One region of the Polymorphospora sp. NPDC051019 genome, then DNA from elsewhere that is predicted to be linked to it. Evidence: riboswitches for the same ligand, from Rfam matches in the RefSeq annotation. Region 1 holds a riboswitch; each other region holds the start of a gene.
What was found. A riboswitch is a leader RNA that binds a small molecule or an ion and turns the genes downstream of it on or off. The one in region 1 is predicted to bind cobalamin.
Positions count from the first base shown of each region.

Region 1 (5,502 bases):
GGCGGCACCTCATACCTGTTCGAACTGTGCTGGGTTGCCCCGGCCCTCGGCGGCATCCTGGGCGCCTGCCACAGCCTCGACGTGCCCCTGGCGTTCGGCACGCTGGACAGCCCCGTCGGCACCCAGCTCATCGGCGGGGAGCCCACTCCCGAGGCCGTCGCGCTCTCCCGCGAACTCCAGGAGGCATGGGTCCGCTTCGTCACCACCGGCGACGCGGGCTGGTCCGCTCACCGGCCCGGCGGGCACCTCACCCGCGTCCTGGACACCGAGTCGAAGACCCTGCCCTACCCCGAACAGGCATCCCGCCAGATCTGGGAAGGCCACTTCCCCGCCCCCTTCGATCTCTCGTAATTGTCCGGGTCGGCTCCTACGACTGCGACGCCGCCACTCACCTGCCCATCGGGGACAGCGCGAACTGACGTACAGCCCGCATCCACGATGTGATCACCACCGCGCGATGGGCGGACTTGGAACTGCTGGCTGACAAGGCTGATCGAGGTGGTCAACACATCGACACTCCCTCCTTCGGTGTCCGCCCCGGGATGCCCCGCGAACGCCCTTGGTGCCGACGGCCTCGATTGTTTAGGCATCAGCTCCTTTGGTGGCGGCGGGACTCAGTCGTTGGTGGACGCCCCTGGTCCAGTCGCGGCGTACCGGGCGGCGATGGTGCGGACGGCCTCGTCGACTACCTGCGCGACGCGTTCGGCGCTCACCTCCCAGCCCGGCACCAGGAGTGTTGGCCAGAAGACGTAGTTGGAGATCATGCCCAGGAACTGGGTGGCTGCGAGGTTTACGTCCTCGACCCGCACCGTTCCCGCCTCGTGCTCAGCCAGGAGGTAGCTGCGTACGGACTCGAAGTAGGGCATCTTCCCGTGCGAGAACTGCGCATGGGCCAGCTCCGGGAACCGCGGCAGCTCGGCGATGACGATCCGGAACAGGTCGGTCATCTGGGGCCGGCTCAACAGCTCGGCGTAACGGCGACCGATGGCGCCGAGCCCGTCGACGACGTCGCCTGCCGGCGGAGGATCCTCCTCGTCAGCGGTTGACCAGGACTCGGTGACGATGGCGTCGAACAGGGCAGCCTTGCTCGGAAACTGCTTGAACAAAGTGGCCCGCGAGACACCCGAGCGCTCTGCGATCCGCGCCAGCGATGTCCGGTCGTATCCCAACTCGAGGAACAGTGCGGTCGCGGCGGTCACGATCAGCGCGCGCTTCTCCTGGGCGACGCGCTGGTGGTACGTCGGTACGACCCTGCTCATGGACTGAGCATACGAGGTGAGTGGCTTGACTCGCCACTGCCGCCAACCTAGTGTCGAGGCAGTGGTGAGTCGCTTGGCTCGCCATCGGCCGGCCGTTCATCGCCGATGATCCCGGTCAGCCACCCACGCACCGAAGGAACATCGGATGAACCGCTTCGACAACCAGACCGTGCTCGTGACCGGTGGGACCGGTGGCCAGGGATCGAGCCACGTACGCGCCTTTCACGCGGAGGGAGCGAACGTGGTGATCGGCGACATCGACACCGAACGCGGCGCCGCTCTCGCCGACGAGCTCGGGACCCGCGCTCACTTCACCCGCCTCGACGTCACCGACGAGAGTTCGTGGTCCGCTGCTGTGCTAACCGCCGAGAGCGCCTTCGGCGCCCTGAACGTGCTCGTCAACAACGCGGGCGTCCAGAACCCGCCGGCGCCGATTGAGAACACGGACCAGGCCACGTGGTCGCGCATCCTCGACATCAACCTCACAGGGACCTTCCTCGGCATCAAGGTCGCCGCCCCCGCTCTGCGCCGCGCGACAGGGGGAGCCATCGTCAACATCGCCTCGACGATGGGCCTGGGCGGCACGGCGCACTACGCGCCGTACGTCGCCAGCAAGTGGGCCGTGCGAGGCCTTACCCGAACGGCAGCGCTCGAACTCGGCCGGGACCACATCCGCGTCAACACCATCCACCCCGGCGTGATCGCGACCCCCTTCATCCAAGAACCAGCAGCCGGCGCCACCGCGGCAATCGCCGACTTCTACTCACCCGAGCCGTTCGCCATCCCCCGACTTGGAGAGCCGACCGACGTCACCCGGCTTCTCCTGTTCCTCACGTCATCAGACGCGTCGTTCATCACGGGGTCGGAGTACGTCATCGACGGTGGACTCCTCCTCGGGCCCGCCCTTCAGACCGAGACCGCATGAGCAGTCCAGACACGACCGGATGGAACGACTCCGCACGTGACGCGTCTCTGTCGCACCTGCCCGATCACATCCGGCGAGCCATCGAGATCACACCCGCCGCAGGCACCAGCGAACGGATCATCGACATCACGACGCTGGGGCGCCGCACCGGCCGGCCACGCCGCATCGAGATCTTCTTCTACCGAGCTGCGGGCACCACCTACCTGTGTAGCGGCGCCGGCGGTGCCGCGACCGACTGGCACGCGAACCTTCTCGCCAATCCCAACTTCACCTTCCACCTCAAGAACGGGATCCGCGCAGATCTGCCCGCACGGGCCACGCCTGTCACCGACCCAGCTGAACGTCAGGCCGTGCTGGCGGAGATCGTCGCCGATCTCAACCAGCCCCACGACCCCGGCACCATCCGGCCGACTCGGCTCGAAGACTGGGCTGACAGTCGGCTGATGCGCATCAGCTTCCGCCATCGGCCGTGATCGCGGATCCCTCGACAGATGACCTACTCCCAGGCGCTGGGGTGTAGTCGCGGCCAGAGCAGCTCTTCGCCAGATGAGGGTGTAGCTGGCGCGGCGGTCCCAGATGGATGTCGAGGTTTCCAGAGGGAAAGGCTCCTACACGCTCATCCTGAAAGAACCGCCACGTGCCCGACGCTACCGTCGGCGACCGCTCGCACGCGTTCGCCCACCCCGATCTAACGACCTTCTGCAGACTCGACGAACTCGTGGCCGCGTGTTGATGACCGCGCTGATCGACTCGGTCAGCGCCGGCGTCCCGGCCGTGCTGAGCGAGGTCATCACGCTGGGCCGGACGTTGAAGAAGCGTGCCGACGACGTGCCGGCCTACTTCGACCGGCCCGGCACATCCAACGGCCCGACCGAGGCGATCAACGGACGGCTCGAACACCTCCGCGGCTCCGCGCTCGGATTCCGCAACATCACCAACTACATCGCCAGGTCCCTGCTCGAGACCGGCGGCTGCAGGCCACGACTACACCCTGGTCTGTGAAGAGCCGGTAACCGGCGGAACCTGTCGGGTCTACGACACGTACTGGCACCCGGCCTCGCTCTTTCCCGGTGTGCCCGGCGCCACGGCACACCGGCCCGTACCTGGTTATGCTCGCCCGTGGCGCTGGTGCGCCCGTCCCACCGGGGCGGGCGTCGTAAGAGGGAACCCGGTGCGAGACCGGGACTGCCCCGCAGCGGTGAGTGGGAACGAACGCCGTCAACAGAGCACTGGACCGCAACGGTCCGGGAAGCGACGGCCGGTAGGAGACCGGTACCCCCGGTCGTGCCCGCGAGTCCGAAGACCTGCCCGCGCCGCGCACACGGTCGGCGTGTGCGCTGCCGACGGCCTCGCGGGTGGGCCGGACGCGCGTCCCGCCACGGCCCCTGGCAGCGGTGGCGTTCGCCGTCCCGTCCGTGACGCCACCTTTCTGGAACGGACGAGACAGCGATGACACCACCGGGGCGACCGCCGTCGGCGTCGCAACTGACCCTGTCGCAGATCATGGACCAGCACCACACCAACCTGATGGGTACGGTGCACGGCGGACGCATCCTCAACCTCATCGACTCCGTCGCCGGGGTCGTCGCCGCCCGGCACTCCGACGGCCCCGCGGTCACCGCCGCCATGGACGAGACCGTCTTCCTGCAGGCCGTACGCGTCGGTGACGTCGTGCACGTACAGGCCAGGATCACCTGGGCCGGGCGCAGCTCGATGGAGGTCGCGGTCAAGGTCACCGCGGACCGGTGGGACCGCGCGGTCCCGGCCACCACCGTCGCCACGTCACACCTCGTCATGGTCGCCGTCGACGACAACGGCAAACCACGAACGGTGCCGGCGCTGCTCCCCGAGACGCCCGGCGACCACCAAGCGTTCCGGCAGGCCGAGATCCGGCGACGGCACCGACTCGCCCTACGCGACGCCCTCGCCGGCCACGGCCCGGACCAGGTGGCCGTCTGATCCCGTCACCGCGATCACAGGTACGTGATCAGCGGCCCGGCAGCCGGTTCAGGACGACCTCCGGGGCGATGTCGGGTGTGTGTGCCGGCTCCGCCAGCCGACATGTCCGTCCGGCCGGACGGAAACGACCCCGAATGCCGTCACGTCGAACACGCTGGTGAACGAGTTGTCCGGGCCGCGGAGCACGTCGGGACCGACCGGGTGTGCGCAGCGGCATCCGTCGTTCGGCGGCGACCGCGGCTGCCTTGTCGGCCCAGGCCGCCCTGGCCGGTGTGGCGAGCAGGGTCGGCCTCGGCCCGAGCAGGTCGAGGGTGGAGACCCGCCGGCCCAGCCGTGGTGGACGGCGGCGAGTTTCCAGGCGAGGTTGTCGGCGTCGGCGATGCCGCAGTTCATGCCGTACCCGGCCCGTCGGGGCGCGGACGGCCGTGTAGACGATCGTGGCCGCGTCGGGCGGCCGTCGACATGCTCATCATCGACCGTGCGACCCTGCGGTCGGCTTCGATTGAAATGTCGTACCCCGCATCTACAGTGATCACTCGCTGTTCACTGACAGCCAGTGTTGGCTCAGGCTTGGGGAGGTCGTGGGCATGGCCCGACGTCAGCGCCGTACTCGTCGCAAGTACTCAGGTGAAATGCTGTTGCTCACCGGCATGTTGCTGCTTGTGCTGGTCTGGTTGGTGATCGAGTTCGTCGAGCGGCACCCGGTCCTTGCCGCCCTTCTTGCTTTTGTAGTGGTCGCTGGCGCGGGCTTCTGGCTGTGGACGCGTGTACAGCGGGCACGGCGATTGGCGGACTGGGAACGCAATATCGCCGTCACGGACTCGATGACCGGTCCTCAGTTCGAGCGGTATGTTGCACGGCTGATGCGCGTGAGCGGGTTCCGCGAGGTCAGCGTGTGCGGCGGCGCCAATGACATGGGAGCCGACGTGATCGCCTACACGCCCGATGGGCGGCGGGTAGTCGTGCAGTGCAAGCGATACAAGGGCAAACTGGGTAGCCCGGATGTGCAGCGCTTTGCCGGCACCGCTCGTGACGTCCACAGAGCGGACGTGGCGTTGCTGGTGACGACAGGGACGCCGACGCGGCCGGCGCGGGAGGTTGCACGACACTGCCGAATCACGTTGGTGGACCGACCCATGTTGACGGAATGGGCCGCCACGCAGGTCGCGCCGATCCCCAGCTTGGGCGCTCCCGCCACCACACGGCCACCTGCGCCACCAGCAAGCCCAGGACTCCTTCGCCAGCCCTCGCCAACCCCCTCGGGGGGAAGTCCCTGTCCGCCTCCCACATACAACGAGATGTTGGAGGCGGACACGTCCGGGTAGCCGGAGAACGGCGCCGTCGGCCGGATGGCACCGT
Region 1 covers NZ_JBFBCH010000028.1:46,884-52,385, forward strand. The annotation lists gene AB0M79_RS32385 (carboxylesterase family protein) at 1-351, shown strand, start outside; gene AB0M79_RS32390 (TetR/AcrR family transcriptional regulator) at 615-1,259, opposite strand; gene AB0M79_RS32395 (glucose 1-dehydrogenase) at 1,405-2,184, shown strand; gene AB0M79_RS32400 (nitroreductase/quinone reductase family protein) at 2,181-2,657, shown strand; partial or broken gene AB0M79_RS32405 (transposase) at 2,902-3,186, shown strand; cobalamin riboswitch at 3,342-3,490, shown strand; gene AB0M79_RS32410 (acyl-CoA thioesterase) at 3,634-4,143, shown strand; gene AB0M79_RS32415 (FAD-dependent monooxygenase) at 4,192-4,536, opposite strand; gene AB0M79_RS32420 (restriction endonuclease) at 5,007-5,468, shown strand.

Region 2 (5,502 bases), on a different contig from region 1:
AGCGCCCACATCTGGGCACCGGAGATCCACTTCATCAACGGCCGGTGGTACGTCTACTTCGCCGCCGGCCGGGCCGACGACATCTGGCGGATCCGGATGTACGTGCTGGAGAACTCCGCCGCGAACCCGCTCGGCGGCTCGTGGACCGAACGCGGCCGGATCACCACGCCGTGGGACACCTTCGCCCTGGACGCCTCGACGTTCGTCGCCGGCGGGGTGCGCTACCTGACCTGGGCGCAGCAGGAGCCGGGGATCGCCACCAACTCCAACCTCTACCTGGCGCGGATGGGCGCCGACCCGTGGACGATCACCGGCCCGGTGACCCGGCTGACCGTGCCGACGTACGACTGGGAGACCCGGGGCTTCCGGGTGGCCGAGGGGCCGGCGGTGATCCAGCGCAACGGCCGGATCTTCCTGACCTACTCGGCCAGCGCGACGGACGCCAACTACTGCCTCGGCCTGCTGACCGCCGCCGCGACGGCGGACCTGCTCAACCCGGCGTCCTGGACGAAGAGCCCGACCCCGGTCTTCGCCAGCAACGCCGCCACCGGCCAGTACGGTCCCGGCCACAACTCGTTCACCACGTCCGACGACGGGCAGAGCGACATCCTCGTCTACCACGACCGCAACTACCGGGACATCAGCGGCGACCCGCTCAACGACCCGAACCGGCGGACCCGTATCCAGAAGCTGTACTGGAACGCCGACGGCACGCCCAACTTCGGCATCCCGGTCCCCGACGGCGCGACCCCGGTACGGCTGCGTTCGCACGACCTCGCCGCCAACTTCGTCCGCCACTTCGCCTACCGGGGCCGGGTCGAGCCGAACGTGACGAACCTGGCCGACTCCCAGTTCCGGATCGTCACCGGCCTGGCCGGCGCCGGGTCGGTGTCGTTGGAGTCGACCAACTTCCCCGGCCACTACCTGCGGCACCGCAACTACGAGATCCACCTGGAGCGCGACGACGGCTCGGCCCTGTTCCGGGCCGACGCGAGCTTCGTACGCCGGCCCGGACTGGCCGACGGTGCCGGGATCTCGCTCGAATCGGGGAACTTCCCCGGCCGGTACGTCCGCCACCGCACCGGGCTGCTGTTCATCGAGCCGGTGGGCACGGCCGCCGAACGGGGGTCGGCAACGTTCCACCTGGAGTGACAGCGGTCGCCGACGCTCACTGGTCGACGGTGAAGATCACGTGCTTGCCGTCGCGGGCGGCGCGCTGGAAGAAGGCCACGAGATCGGTGAAGTTCGCCCAGGTGTATTCGAAGTCCTCGGCGCCGTGGTTCACGCCGTAGTCCTCGACGTCGATCGCCCGGTAGCCGGCGAGCAGCCGGTCGCGGTCGACCGGGACGAGCGCTTCGGCGACGTCGCGTACCCGGTCCGGGGTGAGGAGGCTGACGATGTAGTCGTCGTCCTCGTGGACCTGGAGACCGCCGAGGACCGCCGCGTTGAGGGGATAGTCGCCGTTGTCGTAGCCGAGCAGGCCGTCGGTGAGGCAGCGGTGGATCGCGTCCCAGGCCTTGTCGGTCTCGCAGTGGTCGACCTTGTCCCAGGCCTCCTCGATCCCGGTGACGATCGCCATCACCGCCGCGTCGTCGTCGGCCGACAGCAGCCGGGCCGCCGCCTCCTCGTCGATCGCGAAGTGCACACCGAGACTGCTCATGACCCGTTCTCCTCCACCGGAACCCGAAATGCCTGGCGGGAGGGTACGGGAGCGGGCCGACGCATCCGGGCCGGGCGGGGGGAAGCCGCCCGGCCCGGATCGTCAGCGGATCACGGGGGCGAGATGCCCGGGGCCGCGCCGGACCCGAACGACCATCCCTCCACAGTGCCCGGTGCCGGGTTGTAGCTGCTGGCGCCGAGCGTGCTGTACGACCAGCTGCCGCCGGCCGGGGCGTGCCAGTACGACCAGTACGCGCTGGCCGGCGGGGTGTTGACGCACGGTTCGGTGGCAGCGGTCGGCAGCCCGTCGAGGCGGCAGACGAACGCCAGCCCCCACCGGGCCGTCCCGGTGACGGCGAAGCCGGCGCCCTGGAGGGCGGCCAGCCCGGTGGCCGGGTCGCCGGGCGCGCACCGTACCTCGATCGACCCGCCGAAGGCGGTGAAGTCGACGACGACCGTGACGCCGGTCGTCCCGACGCAGGCCGCGGCGTGCGCGGCCCGGGGTGCCGGCTCGGCGACGGTGAGGCCGGCGGTCAGCAACAGGAGCGCGGCGAGGGTCGCGGCCCAGCGTCGGGTTCGCGCGATCGCCGTACTCACCGGCACGCCAGGGTGGGCGCGGCGCCGCGGGCGCCGGTGGCGGAGAGCTTCGCGAAGCCGACCGCCGCCAGCCCCGGGACGGCCTGGGCGGTGGCCCGGGGCGCGGTGGCCGGGTCGAAGCCGGCGCCGGTGTACGCGACCGCGCCACGGTCGGCCACCGGGCCGGAGCAGCCGACCTGGAGGCCGAGCAGGAAGATGTTCGCCCTGGCGGCGGCGATCAGCCGCCCGCCGGCCCACAGCGCCTGGGCGGCGAGACCGGTGCTGTTGGCGTTCGGCTCGCCGGCCGCGTTGCCGAACGAGCCGTTCGCGGCCTGTACGCCGGTCAGCCAGGCGAGCCCGGCCGCCGCGTCGGCGTACCGGTCGACGGCCAGCAGGGCCTGCACGGCCAGCGCCGTCGCGTCGACGTCGCTGACGCAGGTGGCCTGGGCGAACAGCAGCGGGTAGCCGCCGTCGGCGCAGCGGCTGCCGGCCAGGAACGCGGCGGCGGTGGCGGGGGCGCCGGCCGGGGTGCGGTCGAGGGCGAGCAGGGCGAAGGACTGGCTGAAGGCGTTGCTGTAGTCGCCCCACGCGGACCGGTCGGAGAACCGGCCGGACGGGTCTTCCAGGCCGCGCAGTCGGGCGACCAGGTCGACGTCGCCGAACGCGGTCGGGTCGGCACCCCGGACCTGGGCGGCGAGGGTGAGCTTGGCGGTGGCGCCGGCGTACGCCTCGGTGCCGCCGTCGCCGACGTAGCCGGTGAGGATCTCCGGCCGGGCGAGCCAGGTGAGCGCCTTGGCGCCGTTCTCGTCGGCGACCTTGGCGGCGGCGAACGCGAAGATGGCGTCGATGGTGAGGCCCTGGTCGGGGTAGCTGACGCCGCCGAACTCGGTCTCGAAGCGCTCGCCGTCGACCATCTGCCGGGCCAACCAGCCGGCGGCGGCGTCGGAGCGGCTCAGGGTCGGCGGGGCGGCGGCCGCGGCGGCCGGTGTCGCGACGGTGAGGGCGGCGGCGAATATGCCGCACAGCAGGGCGGGGAGTTTGTGCCGGGATAGCGAGCGGACCATGTGTGGGCACGCCTTTCCGGCCCGAAGGTAACGAGGCCGGAGGTCCCTGCGCTCACGGTGCGCGGTGGGGATTTATCCGGACTCCGTCCCGTGGGCCACGACGGGTGAGGAGCGGGTTTGCGCGCAGGTGGGCATTCGGGCTCACCGCCGGGCACAATGCAGTGCTCGACGGCCTACCGTTGCGGGCCAGCGCCGGACTTCGACCGGACTTCCCCCACGGTGCACGCATCTTCTGTTGTGGACGGTAAGTCTTTCCGAGTCGCCCGCCCGGTGTCAATCCGCTGGTGGGTGGCATGTGCCACCCCGGATGTCACCCTCCCGACAGTCACTCTCCGCAATGTGGCAACGGTGCGACGGACGTGAATTCGAAGGGCCCGTATCCGCCGGGTTCGTCAGATGATCTACCCGTTTCTAACTGAATGATCATCGTCTATAGTGATGCTCGGCGACGTGGCCAGGTGGCATTGCTGCCGGGTGCATTCTTTCTGGATCTCGGCAAGCAGGGGAGACCGGGTGAAACCACTGCACCACGGTCAATGTCTGGCGCGAATCCGGCCGCCCATTGTGGCGTAGCTCGGCCACCGCCCAGCCCTGACCGATCCATTGCCGTAAGGCTGATGGGGGGAGACCTGTGACCACCGAACTCTGGAATCCGGCGACCTTCGACGCGCTGCGGCGGCAACTGATCCCGTCGTTCGACCTCCTCTACGGCAGCGCGGTCAGCGTGGTCGCCATGTCGGTGCCCCGCCGGCCCCGCATCCTCGACCTGGGCGCCGGCACCGGCCTGCTCAGCGCGGCGCTGCTGGAGCGGCTGCCCGACGCCGAACTGCTCCTCGTCGACCGGTCGCAGCCGATGCTGGCCAAGGCCGTGCGGCGCTTCGAGACCGTCGAGCACGTCCGCACGCTGGTCGCCGACCTCACCGACCCGCTGCCGGTCGGCCCGTTCGACGCCGTCGTCTCCGGTCTGGCGATCCACCACCTGCCGCACGAGGGCAAGCGCGACCTGTTCGCCCGCATCCGCGACGTACTGCGCCCGGGCGGCCTGTTCGTCAACGTCGAGCAGGTGCTCGCGCCCACCCCGGCGATCGAGGCGCTCTACGACCGCCAGCACGAGAAGCACGTGCACGACTCCGAGACACCGGCCGACGAGTGGGCCGCCGGCCGCGAGCGGATGAAGCACGACATCTGCATCGACGTCGACACCCAACTCGACTGGCTGCGGCAGGCCGGCTACGCGCAGGTCGACTGCCTGGCCAAGGACTGGCGGTTCGCCACGTACGCCGGGTGGACGGCATGACCACCGAAGACCCGGACACGCTCTACACGGCCGTACGCGCGGTCGCCGCGGCCCGCCCCGACGCACCCGCCGTCGAGACCACGGGAGGAGACGCGGTCAGCTACACCGAACTGGTCGCGCTGGTCGACCGCCTGGCCGGCGGCCTGGCCGCCCGGGGCGTACGCGCCGACGACAGCGTCGCCTTCGCCATGCGCAACAGCATCGGATACGTCGCACTGATCATCGCCGTGGCCCGGCTCGGCGCCCGCTACGTACCGCTGATGGGCAACTTCGACGCGGCCGACCTGCGCACCGCGCTGGACCGTACCGAGCCGGTCCTGGTGGTGACCGACGGTCACCGCGAGCTGCCGCCCGGGCCGCCCACCGTGGGCCTCGACGAGCTGGGCGCCGCCGACCCGCTCGCGGAGCCCGCCACCGAGGTGCACCACCGGATCTTCCGCACCCTGTGGACCTCCGGGTCCACCGGCTTCCCGAAGCTGATGGCCTGGCGGCAGGACAAGTTCGTGCGGGAGCGCCGTCGCTGGATCGCCGACGTCGACATCCGCGACACCGACGCGTTCCTGTGCCGGCACACCCTCGACGTCGCGCACGCCACCGACCTGCACGTCTTCGCCGCGCTGCTGTCCGGGGCCCGCCTGGTGCTGGCCGACCCGGCCGCCCCGGCGGACGTACTGCTGCGCCAGCTCGCCACGTACGGGATCACGGTGATGAGCGCGCTGCCGAAACACTACGAGGACCTGGTGGCGGCGGCGGACGGCGAGGTGGACCTGTCCCGGCTGCGCCGGCCGCTGTGCGGTGGCGCCTACCTGCCCCCGGCCGTCATCCGGCGGGCCGACGAGGTGCTCGGCATCCGGATCCGGCAGATCTACGGCTCCACCGAGTTCGGTCTCGCGCTGGGCAACATGA
Region 2 covers NZ_JBFBCH010000004.1:261,038-266,539, forward strand. The annotation lists gene AB0M79_RS10295 (family 43 glycosylhydrolase) at 1-1,152, shown strand, start outside; gene AB0M79_RS10300 (YfbM family protein) at 1,169-1,660, opposite strand; gene AB0M79_RS10305 (hypothetical protein) at 1,771-2,202, opposite strand; gene AB0M79_RS10310 (peptidase) at 2,253-3,299, opposite strand; cobalamin riboswitch at 3,408-3,547, opposite strand; gene AB0M79_RS10315 (class I SAM-dependent methyltransferase) at 3,931-4,596, shown strand; gene AB0M79_RS10320 (AMP-binding protein) at 4,593-5,502, shown strand, end outside.
Region 2: it holds a riboswitch for cobalamin, as region 1 does, so the genes downstream of both, AB0M79_RS10310 (peptidase) here and AB0M79_RS32410 (acyl-CoA thioesterase) in region 1, are expected to answer to the same signal.

Region 3 (5,502 bases), on a different contig from region 1:
CGTGCTGGTAGAGGTTGATCACCAGGTTGTTGGCGACGATCGTGTCGCCGGTGGCGAAGAACGCGACGAGCCGGCTCACCAGGTGCCGTTCGGCCGGCGACAGCTTGGCCAGGTCGGCGAGGTCGGAGTGCAGGTCGACCTCCTCGACGGTCCAGGTGTTCTTGATCGCGTCGCGGTACCGGTCGAAGAAGTGCGGGTAGCGCATCGGTCGCAGGGTCAGGTCCATGCCCGGGTCGAGCAGCATCGGGGTACGGGTTTCGGTGGTCACTGGCAGGCCTCGCAGGACTCGGGGTTCTCCAGGGAGCAGGCGAGCGCCTCGTCGACGGGCGGCACGATCACGGCCGGCGCCGGGATGGCGGCGTCCGGGCGGGTGACCGCGACGGTCGCCTGCTGGATCCGGGTCGCCGGTCGCGACCGCAGGTAGTACGTCGTCTTCAGCCCGGACTTCCAGGCGTAGAGGTACATCGAGCTGAGCTTGCCGATGCTGGGTGCGCTCATGAACAGGTTCAGTGACTGACTCTGGTCGATGTACGGCGACCGCTCGGCGGCGAGGTCGATCAGCGCCCGCTGCGGCAGCTCCCAGGCGGTGCGGAAGAGTTCGCGGACGTCCCCGGGCAGTTCGGCGATGCCCTGCACGGAGCCCTCGGCGCGGCGGATCGCCGCCCGGACCGGCTCGGTCCACAGCCCCCGGGCCTTCAGCTCACCGACGAGCGCGGTGTTGATCTGGAGGAACTCGCCGGACAGCGTCTCGCGCTTGAACAGGTTGGAGACCTGCGGCTCGACGCACTCGTAGCAGCCGGCGATCGAGGCGATGGTGGCCGTCGGGGCGATCGCGACGAGCAGCGAGTTGCGCAGGCCGTAGCGGGAGACGCGCTCGCGAAGCGCGGCCCAGCGGTCGGTCTGGGTCGGGGTGACCCCCCACAGGTCGGGCTGGAGGTCGCCGCGGGCGGCGCGGGTCTGGCCGTACGCCGGGTGCGGGCCGGCGCGCTCGGCGAGGTCGGCGGAGGTCTCCAGGGCGGTCAGGTAGATCTCCTCGGCGATCCGGGTGGACAGTTCCCGGGCGGCGGGCGCGTCGAACGGCAGCCGGAGCGCGAAGAAGACGTCCTGCAGGCCCATGACGCCGAGGCCGACCGGGCGCCAGCGGGGGTTGCTCGCCGCCGCCTCCGGGCTCGGGTAGTAGTTGATGTCGATGACCCGGTCGAGGAAGGTGACCGCGGTGCGTACGGTGGCGCGCAGCTTCGGCCAGTCCATGTCGTCGCCGGCGACGTGGGCGGCCAGGTTGACCGAGCCGAGGTTGCACACGGCGGTCTCGGTGTCGCTGGAGACCTCGATGATCTCGGTGCACAGGTTGGACAGGTGCACCACGTTGCCGGGTTCGGCGGTCTGGTTGCACAGCCGGTTGGCGGCGTCCTTGAAGGTCATCCAGCCGTTGCCGGTCTGGGCGAGGGTGCGCATCATCCGGCCGTACAGGTCGCGGGCCTTGACCTGGCGCACGTGGCGGCCGTCGGCCTCGGCGGCGCGGTAGGCGGCGTCGAACTCCTCGCCCCACAGGTCGGGCAGTTCCGGTACCTCGTCGGGGTCGAAGAGCGACCAGACCCCGTCGGCCTCGACCCGGCGCATGAACTCGTCGGGGATCCAGTTGGCGAGGTTCAGGTTGTGGGTACGGCGGGCGTCCTCGCCGGTGTTGTCGCGCAGCTCGAGGAACTCCTCGATGTCGGGGTGCCACGGTTCGAGGTAGACGCAGGCGGCGCCCTTGCGCCGGCCACCCTGGTTGACCGCGGCGACCGAGGCGTCCAGGGTACGCAGGAACGGGACGATGCCGTTGGACTTGCCGTTGGTGCCCCGGATCAGCGCTCCCCGCGAGCGGACCCGGGACCACGAGATGCCGATCCCGCCGGCGAACTTCGACAGGTGCGCGACCTGGGCGTAGCGCTCGTAGATGGAGCCGAGTTCGTCGCGCGGCGAGTCGACGAGATAGCACGACGACATCTGGGTGTGCCGGGTGCCGGAGTTGAACAGCGTCGGCGAGCTGGGCAGGTAGGCCAGCGACGACATCAGCCGGTAGAAGGCGATCGCCTCGGCCGGGTTGGTGGACAGTCCGCAGGCGACCCGCAGCAGCCAGTACTGCGGGGTCTCCACGACCAGCCGGCTGGTCGGGTGCCGCAGCAGGTAGCGGTCGTAGACGGTGCGCAGTCCGAAGTACTCGAACCGCAGGTGCCCGTCGGGGTCGATGGCGTCGTCGAGCTTGCGGGCGTTGATCCGGACGAACTCGGCGGTCTCGTCGCCGATCAGCCCCTCGGCGTGGCCGAGCCGGATCGCCTGGCTGAACGAGGCGATGCCCTGGCCGCGTACCTCCTTGTCGACGTAGGCGCCGAGCAGCCGGGCGGCGAGACGCGAGTACTGCGGTTCCTCGCCGATCATCTCGGCGGCGATCTGGATCGACAGCCGGTCGAGTTCGGCGGTGGTGGCGCCGTCGTACAGGCCGCTGATCGTCCTGGTCGCGACCCGCAGCGGGTCGACGTCGGCGAGGTCGTCGGCCCACCGGTCGACGGCCCGGACGATCTTGTTGACGTCGACCGGCTCGGTCGAGCCGTTACGTTTGCGCACCTGCATCTGGGTCCGCCTGGCAGCGGGCGCTCCGGCGTCCGCCGGTGCCGGGGCGACCTCGGTGACCGTCACAACACTCTCCTCGCGACTTCGGTCCAGGGGTCCGGATGGCGGCGCGCGGACGACACCGACGGCCCCGCCGGGCCGGCGAGGATCACGATGGCGTCGGCCGTCCCGCGCGGCCTCGGACCACCGCGCACGGGCGTGCGCGGTGTGCTGGCAGGTCTTCGGACTCGTGGGCCGGCGCGGAGTCTCCGCGTTCGCCTACCGGCCGTCGCTTCCCAGGCGGCCCGGCTCGTGGCCGGGTGGCGCCCAGTGCTTCTGACGGCTGTCGTTCCCACTCACCGCTGCGGGGCAGTCCCGGACTCGCACCGGGTTCCCTCTTGCCTCGACCGCCCCGGACGGGCGGCCGAACCAGCTACGGGGGACACCATATATAGGGGACCTGCAAAAGTCACACCCAACATCTAGGCGCGGCGTGTCGCGTGAGACACGAAACGACCGGGCCGGGGGGCACCCCGGAACCGACCGCGGTGCGGTACGGTCCACGCGTGCGCGCAGGATGGCGACGCGGGTCCGACCCCCCGCCCCCGACCGAGGCCCCACGCCGGTCCGGCATCGTGTCGCCGGCGGGCGCCGTGTCGCTGGCCGGCATCGTGGCCGCCGCCGCCGCGGCGGTCGGCTGGGCGGTCGGGCTGGCGGTGTTGCAGCCGCTCACCGAGCCGAGCGGCCCGGACGCGTACGCGGAGAACAACACCTACTGGGTGCGCGACCTGCGCTTCATGGCCATCGTCGCGGTCGTACTCGGGCTGGTCCTGGCCGCTCGTGGGGATCGGCGGGCCACCCGGACCGGTGTCACCGCCGGCCTGCTCTGGATCGGCGCCGACGTGGCGCTGGACCGCTCCGACCTGGCCGGCTGGCCGGCGGCCACCGCGCTGGCGGTGCTCGGTTGCCTGGCCGTGGGCACGGTCGCGGCGACCGGGCGACGGTCCCGCCGTCCCGACCGCCGGGCGCTGGTCGTCGCCGCCGCGGTCGGCGTGGCCCTGACACCGCTGGCGGCGCTCATCGAATCCCCGACCGACACCGAGCCGGCGCTCACGCCGGCCGCGCTCACGGTCAGCGGGACACTGCTCGTGCTGACGGTCGGTTCGGCGCTCGCCGCCGGTGTCCTGACGGCACCGGCCGGTGTCGGCACCGTGGCGGCCGACCGGGCCATCCCGAACCACCTGCTCCGCCGGCTGGCGCCGGCCACGGCCGTGCTGGCGCTCGGCGCGGCCGGTGCGGCCTGGATCCGGCTGGTCGAGCCGTACGAGCGGCTGGGTCCGTCGCTGCTGCTCGGGGTGGTGCTGCTGGCCGGGCTCTCGCTGCTGTCCGCGCGCTGGCCCGCCGGCCGGCCCGCGTGGGACGCGCAGGGCGCGACGATCGTCCTCCTGGCCATCGGCTATCCGGTGCTGACGATGTTCTGGCTGTTCCTGCTGATGTTCGGTACGCCGATCGCGACCCTGCTGACCGCGCTCGCCGGCAGTGTCCCGGTCAACTCGGCCGACACCGACTCGCTGTACGCGGCCGTCGGGTCGGCGACCGGGCTGACGATCGGGGTGCTGCTGGTGGCGGCCGACCGTGCCCCGTACACCACCCGCGACGCGGCCGCGCTGCCCGACGGCTCCTGAAACCACCCCGCCCGGCGCCGGGAACCGGCCGTCAGCATAGTTGATCTTGCCGGGGAGCGCTCCCCGAGCGTTGACTAGGCATTGACATACCTCGAAACACGGTTCAGAGTGTCCGATTAAGAGAGCGCTCTCTCATGCGGTCGTCATCGGTTGGTAACCGGGTCGACACACCACGCCCTGTCGAAGAGGAGCTGCCATGCGTCCCACCCCGCCCCCGACCGGCCGATGGCCCGCCCGCCCCACCTGGCTACGCCTCGGCGCCCTGGGCGCCGCCCTCGTCGCCCTGCTCGGCGGATACGTCGTGGCCACCACAGTGACCGCCAGCGCGGCGGAGATCCTGCTCTCGCAGGGCCGGCCGGTCACCGCGTCGTCGACCGAGTCGATCGCGTTCCCGGCCTCCGCCGCCGTCGACGGCGACAACGGCACCCGCTGGTCCAGCGCCGCCGCCGACCCGCAGTGGCTACGCGTCGACCTCGGCTCACCGGTCGCGGTCAGCCGGGTCGCGCTGCGCTGGGAGACCGCGTACGCCAGCGACTTCACCATCCAACTGTCGACCGACGGCTCCTCCTGGACCACGGCACACACCACCGTCGGCGGCACCGGCGGCGACCAGAGCCTGACCGTGGCCGGCACCGCCCGCTACGTACGGCTGCACACCACGAGGCGGGCCACCGCCTGGGGCGTGTCGCTGTTCGAGTTCCAGGTGTACGGCGGCAGCGCACCCGGCGGCTGCGGCACCACCAACGCCGCCCAGGGCCGCCCGGCACTCGCCTCCTCGGTCGAGTCCGGCGCCTACCCGGCCAGCGCGGCCGTCGACGGCAACACCGGCACCCGCTGGTCCAGCGCCGCCGCCGACCCGCAGTGGCTGCGCGTCGACCTCGGCAGCACCCAGGCGATCTGCGGCGTGACCCTGAACTGGGAGGCGGCGTACGGCGTCGCCTTCACGATCCAGACCTCCGCCGACGGCAACACCTGGACCACCGTCCACACCACGACGAACGGCACCGGCGGCGTGCAGAACCTCACCGTCACCGGGTCGGGGCGCTTCGTCCGGGTGCACGGCACCACCCGGGCCACCCCGTACGGCTACTCGCTGTGGGAGTTCCAGATCCGCACCGGCACCACCGGCACCCCGCCGCCGACCACCCCGCCACCCACGACGCCGCCGCCGACCACTCCCCCGCCGGGCGGGAGCCGGCTGTTGTCGTACCAGAAGCCCGCCGTC
Region 3 covers NZ_JBFBCH010000001.1:256,193-261,694, forward strand. The annotation lists gene AB0M79_RS01155 (ribonucleotide-diphosphate reductase subunit beta) at 1-244, opposite strand, end outside; gene AB0M79_RS01160 (ribonucleoside-diphosphate reductase subunit alpha) at 265-2,679, opposite strand; cobalamin riboswitch at 2,808-3,041, opposite strand; gene AB0M79_RS01165 (hypothetical protein) at 3,159-4,277, shown strand; gene AB0M79_RS01170 (discoidin domain-containing protein) at 4,474-5,502, shown strand, end outside.
Region 3: it holds a riboswitch for cobalamin, as region 1 does, so the genes downstream of both, AB0M79_RS01160 (ribonucleoside-diphosphate reductase subunit alpha) here and AB0M79_RS32410 (acyl-CoA thioesterase) in region 1, are expected to answer to the same signal.

Region 4 (5,502 bases), on a different contig from region 1:
GGGTGCGGCGGGTCAGGCAGCCGGAGGTCGTCGGGTCCTTCTGGTTGCAGGCCTCGGACGGCCAGTTCCCGTTGCCACCGTTCGGGGCCGGGCGGGCCACCGGCGAGTCGGCCGCGACAAGTCCGCCGGCGGTCAGGCCCGATCCGCCGAGCAGTGCGAGTTCCTTCTCGGCGTCGCGTTTCTGCTTGCCCATGAGGGCGTGCTGCCGCTGCTGCTGGGCGACCTCGGCGTCGATGGCCTGCTTGGCCTGCTCGGCGCGGGACCTGGCGGCGTTGAGGTCGCGGACCTTCCTCGCGTTCACCATGTTCAGTTCTTCGAGCATGATCATTCGGGACAGGAAGGAGTCCGGGGTGGCGCTGTTGAGCATGACGGCCGCCGCCTGCAGGCGCCCGTCCCGGTAGGACTGGGCACCCATGACCTGGACCTGACCGCTCAGACCTTCCAGGTCGTGTTCGGCCTTGTTCAGCTCGAGGGTGAGATGCAGTTGCCGGGCGCGGGATTCCTCGAGTGCCGCCTTGGCCTTCACGAACTCCCGGTTGGTGGATTCGAGTACGTCCCGAAGCAGCGGCGGCCCGTCGGTTCCGTGCCCGGACGGCGGCGGCTCGGGGGGAACCGCGAGGGCGGGCGTGCCCAGGGTGACGACCGCGAGCCCGGCGGCGACCGCCCGGACCAGCGCCCGTACCGGCCAGCGCGGCCGGACCGGCCGTAGCCGTTCGGGTGGGTGCTTGGAAGTGTTCATCGTGGTCTCCAGAAGGATCTCCGGCCGGGCCGGCGGGGGCGGGCGCGTGGGGGGCGCGCCGGTGCGACTCCTCTTGTGGAGATCTGCCTACGTTCGACTGACGGCCAACCGGATCAGGCTGGGACGCAGATGTGCACCCACCGCCGGCTCGCCGACACTCCTGCCGGACGTGCCCCCGGGGGCGGACTGGAGCAACCGGGTGGCGGGGATCGCGGTCTCGGGTGCCGCGGTGCCGGGCGGGAGGGCGGCGCAGCGCTGGACGTCGTGGCCCGACGAGTCGGCGGCGCAGTGCTGGTTGGAGAGTGCCTCCAGCACGACGGTCACCGAGCCGGCGGGATGGGAGCCATGGTGATCGGCCGGGCAGGTGCCGCAGATGCCGGGATGAACGATGATCATGCCGACGAGGACGGCGGTGAGCAGGCACAGGCGCCGGAGGTGTTGCCGCAACCGCCATGGCGCCCCGGATCTCATCGCCGCCGATCCTAGTGGCCCGCGATCCGGCCCGGAGCGGGTGGTCCCGTCGATCACGGGTGGGCGCGCCCCGGTCACCGGCGCCGACCCGGTGCGGCCGCCGGTGACCCGGTCGTACGTTCAGCAGCCGCAGCCGCAGCCGCAGCCGCTGCCGGCGCAGTTGCCGGCGGCACCGGTCCCGGCGGCGGCCCGGGTGCCGCGCCGCCGGTGCAGCCACCACATGCCGAGAGCTGCCACGGTGAGCGCGGCGGAGACGGCGAGAAGGGCATTCCTGAGTACGGCCGCGCCGGCGGCGGTGACCACGCCGGTCGCGATGAGCAGGGGGATCAGGCAGCAGGCGGCGCAGGCGAGGGCGGCGAGGCCGCCGGTGATCTTGCTGCGGGTGGGCGGGTCGCCGTCCGTCCGGTGCGGCTTGTGCCGGGGCGATTGGCGGGCGGCGGGGCGGTCTGGTTCACGCGGGGTCTCCGTCGGGGTCGGCGGCGCTGCCGATGGTCAGGAACGGGATCGGGCAGTCGGCGCAGGTGCAGTCGGTGAGGCTGTCGCAGCGGGCGTCGACGACCTCGACCAGGGTCGTCCGGATGGCGTTCAGGTCGGCGATCCGCGCGTCGATCTCGGCGATCTTGTCGATCGCGCGCTGTCGCAGGTCGGCGGTCGGGTGCCGGCGGCGGCCGGTGTCGAGAAGGTCGGCCACCTCGTCGAGGGTGAATCCGAGCCGCTGCGCCGCCTTGATCACCTGGAGCAGGGCGACGGTGTCCGGCGGGTAGAGCCGGTGGCCGCCGTTGGAGCGGGCCGGTTCGGCGAGCAGGCCCCGGCGCTCGTAGTAGCGCAGGGTCTGGATGTTCACCCCGGCCTGTTCGGCGACCTCGCCGCTGCGTAGCCCGGGGGTCGCCGGGCCGGCCCGGGCGCGGCCGCGGCGGCCCGGCCGACCAGGGACCGCAGTACGTCGGCGTGGCCGGGTGGCACCCGCACGTCGAGGGTCAGCGGGCTGCCGTCGTGGGCCGGGCTGACGGTGAAGGTGAAGAACGAGCAGCAGCTCGCTTCGCGTGCGGTGAGGTCCCTTACCGCCGTTTCGAGGTCGGGCGGGCCGGCCAGGCGAAGTCGGGCGTGGGTCGGGGTGAGCGACTCGACGGCGCGCACGGCGGTGGTGAGCAGGGCGTCGAACTCGGCCAGCCGGGGCGGCCGGTCGGCGGTGGGCAGGCTACAAACGTCCGGGACGACAAACGGCATCACAGCCTCCTCGTACGGGCGGTTCCGGTGCCGGGTCGGCGCCGGCCATCCGACGGTAAGCCTGTACCCGGGTACCGGATGCAACAGCCCGGACCGCCGCGCGCCCTCACCCGCGCGCCCGACGGGTCGGCGCCACCCGTCGGGCCGGCGGCCGGTCAGGGCAGTGACGGCTCCCGTCGCGCCCGCAGGACGATGTCGTTGCGGTGGTGCGTCCCCGGCGGCGCGGGAACCGTCCGTGGCCGGATCTCGTCGACCAGGACGGCCCAGTCGTCGTCGAGCAGCCCGGCGACCTCCCCGGGCTGGTAGAAGTCGGCCGGGTCGACGTCGAGGTCGTGCCGCGGCGGAAGATCGGCCAGATCGTGACTGACGACGAGCAGGGTTCCGCCGGGTGCGACCGTGGCCAGCAGGCCGCGCAGTACGGCGTGACCCGGTTCGCGGCGCAGCGGGAAGTACTGGGCCGAGACCAGGTCGAACGGGCCGGCCGGTGGTGGCTCGGTGGCCAGGTCGACCCGGGTCCACGTCACCCGGCCGGTGTCGTCCCCGGCCGCGGCGCGGCGCAGGGCCACGTCCGAGATGTCGACTCCGGTCACCTGCCAGCCGCGCCGGGCCAGCCAGAGCGCGTCGGCACCCTCGCCGCAGCCGAGGTCGAGGGCCCGCCCCGGCCGCAGGTCGGCCACCTCGGCGACGAGGACGCCGTTGGGGTTGCCGCTGAAGAGCTGTTCCCGGCTGAGGTACCTGTCGTCCCAGAACTTCGCGTCCATGGTTACCACCCTCGGTTCGTCGGTGCCGGAGGTGACCGCCTCCGGCGCCAACATGCCGCACCCCGGACGGGTTGACAAAGAAGTTTGCGGAAACCGCAAAGTAGCACCCCGCCGTCCCGTACGTCGGACACCCTCACCCGGACACCGCCCGAAGGCCCGTACGATGGCGGACGGTGCTGGTTCGCCCGACCCGTGAGGGTGGGGCGTCGTAAGAGGGAACCCGGTGCGAGACCGGGACTGCCCCGCAGCGGTGAGTGGGAACGACCGCCGTCATCAGAGCACTGGACCGCGAGGTCTGGGAAGCGACGGCCAGTAGGCGACCATCGGGTCACGCCCACGAGTCCGAAGACCTGCCAGCGCCGCGCACGCCGCCGGTGTGCGCCGCCGGCGGCCTCTCGGGAGGGCCAGGGCGGAAGCCGGTACCGACCCGTACCCTGCCTTCCCCCTCCCGTGCCCCGCCGGGCACCTCGAGGGAAGGACCCATCCGTTGAGCACCGCATTCGGCCAGAGCACCGTGCTCGGCTATCCGCGCATCGGCACCAACCGGGAGCTGAAGAGGGCCGTCGAGGCCTACTGGGCCGGCACCGTCGACGCCGGCGAACTGGAGCGCACCGCCGCCGGGCTACGCGCCGAGGTCTGGCGGACGCTGCGGGACGCCCGTCTCGACGCGATCCCGTCGAACACCTTCTCCTACTACGACCACGTGCTCGACACCGCCGTCGCCGTCGGCGCGGTTCCGGACCGGTTCGCCCGGCTCGGACTGTCCGAGCTGGACACCTACTTCGCCATGGCCCGTGGCGTCGACGCCGAGCCGGCGCTGGAACTCACCAAGTGGTTCGACACCAACTACCACTACCTGGTGCCGGAGATCGGCCCGGACACCGCCTTCGTCGCCGACCCGGCCAAGGCGCTGCGCGAGTACGGCGAGGCCCGCGAATTGGGCATCACCACCCGGCCGGTGCTGGTCGGGCCGGCCACGTTCCTGCTGCTGGCCAAGGGCGACGATCCGTTCGCCCGCCTCGACGACCTGGTCGAGGCGTACGCCGGGATCCTCACCGCCCTGGCCGACGCCGGGGTGGCCTGGGTGCAGCTGGACGAGCCCGCGTACGTCGCCGACCGCGCCCCGGCGGAGATCGACGCGCTGCGCCGCGCCTACACCCGGCTCGGTGGGATCGAACACCGGCCACGGATCTTCGTGGCCACCTACTTCGGCGAGCTGGGCGAGGCCCTGCCGGCCCTGCTGGACACACCGGTCGAGGCGATCGGCGTGGACCTGGTCGCCGGGCGGGGCAACCTCGACCGGCTCGCCGTCGCGGGGTCACTGCGCGGCAGGACCATCGTCGCCGGCCTGGTCGACGGACGGAACATCTGGCGTACCGACCTGCGTGCCGCGGCGGCCGCCGGGGCGGCGGTCGCCGGGCTCGCCGACCACGTCGCCGTCGCCACGTCCTGCTCGTTGCTGCACGTCCCGGTCGACCTGTCCGTCGAGACCCGCCTCGACCCGCACCTGTACGAGCGGCTCGCGTTCGCCCGGCAGAAGGTGGACGAGGTCGTCCTGCTCGGCCGCGCGGTGCGCGACGGCACCGGGCACCTGCCGGCACCGCCGCGCCCGGCGCCGGCGGCGTGGCGGCACGACGACGTACGGGCCCGGCTCGCCGCGCTCGGTCCCGCCGACCGGCGGCGCGGCGACCACGCCGACCGGGCCGCCCGCCAGCAGGAGCGGCTGGGGCTGCCGGAGCTGCCGACCACCACCATCGGGTCGTTCCCGCAGACCGTCGAGCTGCGTAGGGCGCGCGCCGCCCACCGGGCCGGCACCCTCGACGAGGCCGGCTACACCCGGCGGATGCGTGCCGAGGTCGAGCACGTCATCCGGCTCCAGGAGCGGCTCGGTCTGGACGTGCTCGTGCACGGCGAGCCGGAACGCAACGACATGGTGCAGTACTTCGGCGAGCAACTCGACGGGTTCGCCGCCACCGAGCACGGCTGGGTGCAGTCCTACGGCTCCCGCTGCGTACGTCCGCCCATCATCTACGGCGATGTCGCCCGCAAGGCGCCGATGACCGTGGTGTGGTCCACGTACGCCCAGTCGCTGACCAGCCGGCCGGTCAAGGGCATGCTCACCGGCCCGGTCACCATCCTCGCCTGGTCGTTCGTCCGCGCCGACCAGCCGCTGGCCGACACCGCCGACCAGGTCGCGCTCGCCCTGCGGGACGAGTGCCACGACCTGGAGGCGGCCGGGATCAGGGTCATCCAGGTCGACGAGCCGGCGCTGCGGGAAACCCTGCCCCTGCGCGGGGCCGACCA
Region 4 covers NZ_JBFBCH010000006.1:240,496-245,997, forward strand. The annotation lists gene AB0M79_RS14205 (hypothetical protein) at 1-739, opposite strand, end outside; gene AB0M79_RS14210 (hypothetical protein) at 827-1,210, opposite strand; gene AB0M79_RS14215 (hypothetical protein) at 1,331-1,513, opposite strand; gene AB0M79_RS14220 (MerR family DNA-binding protein) at 1,662-2,054, opposite strand; gene AB0M79_RS14225 (hypothetical protein) at 2,051-2,437, opposite strand; gene AB0M79_RS14230 (class I SAM-dependent methyltransferase) at 2,593-3,252, opposite strand; cobalamin riboswitch at 3,359-3,571, shown strand; gene metE (5-methyltetrahydropteroyltriglutamate--homocysteine S-methyltransferase) at 3,686-5,502, shown strand, end outside.
Region 4: it holds a riboswitch for cobalamin, as region 1 does, so the genes downstream of both, metE (5-methyltetrahydropteroyltriglutamate--homocysteine S-methyltransferase) here and AB0M79_RS32410 (acyl-CoA thioesterase) in region 1, are expected to answer to the same signal.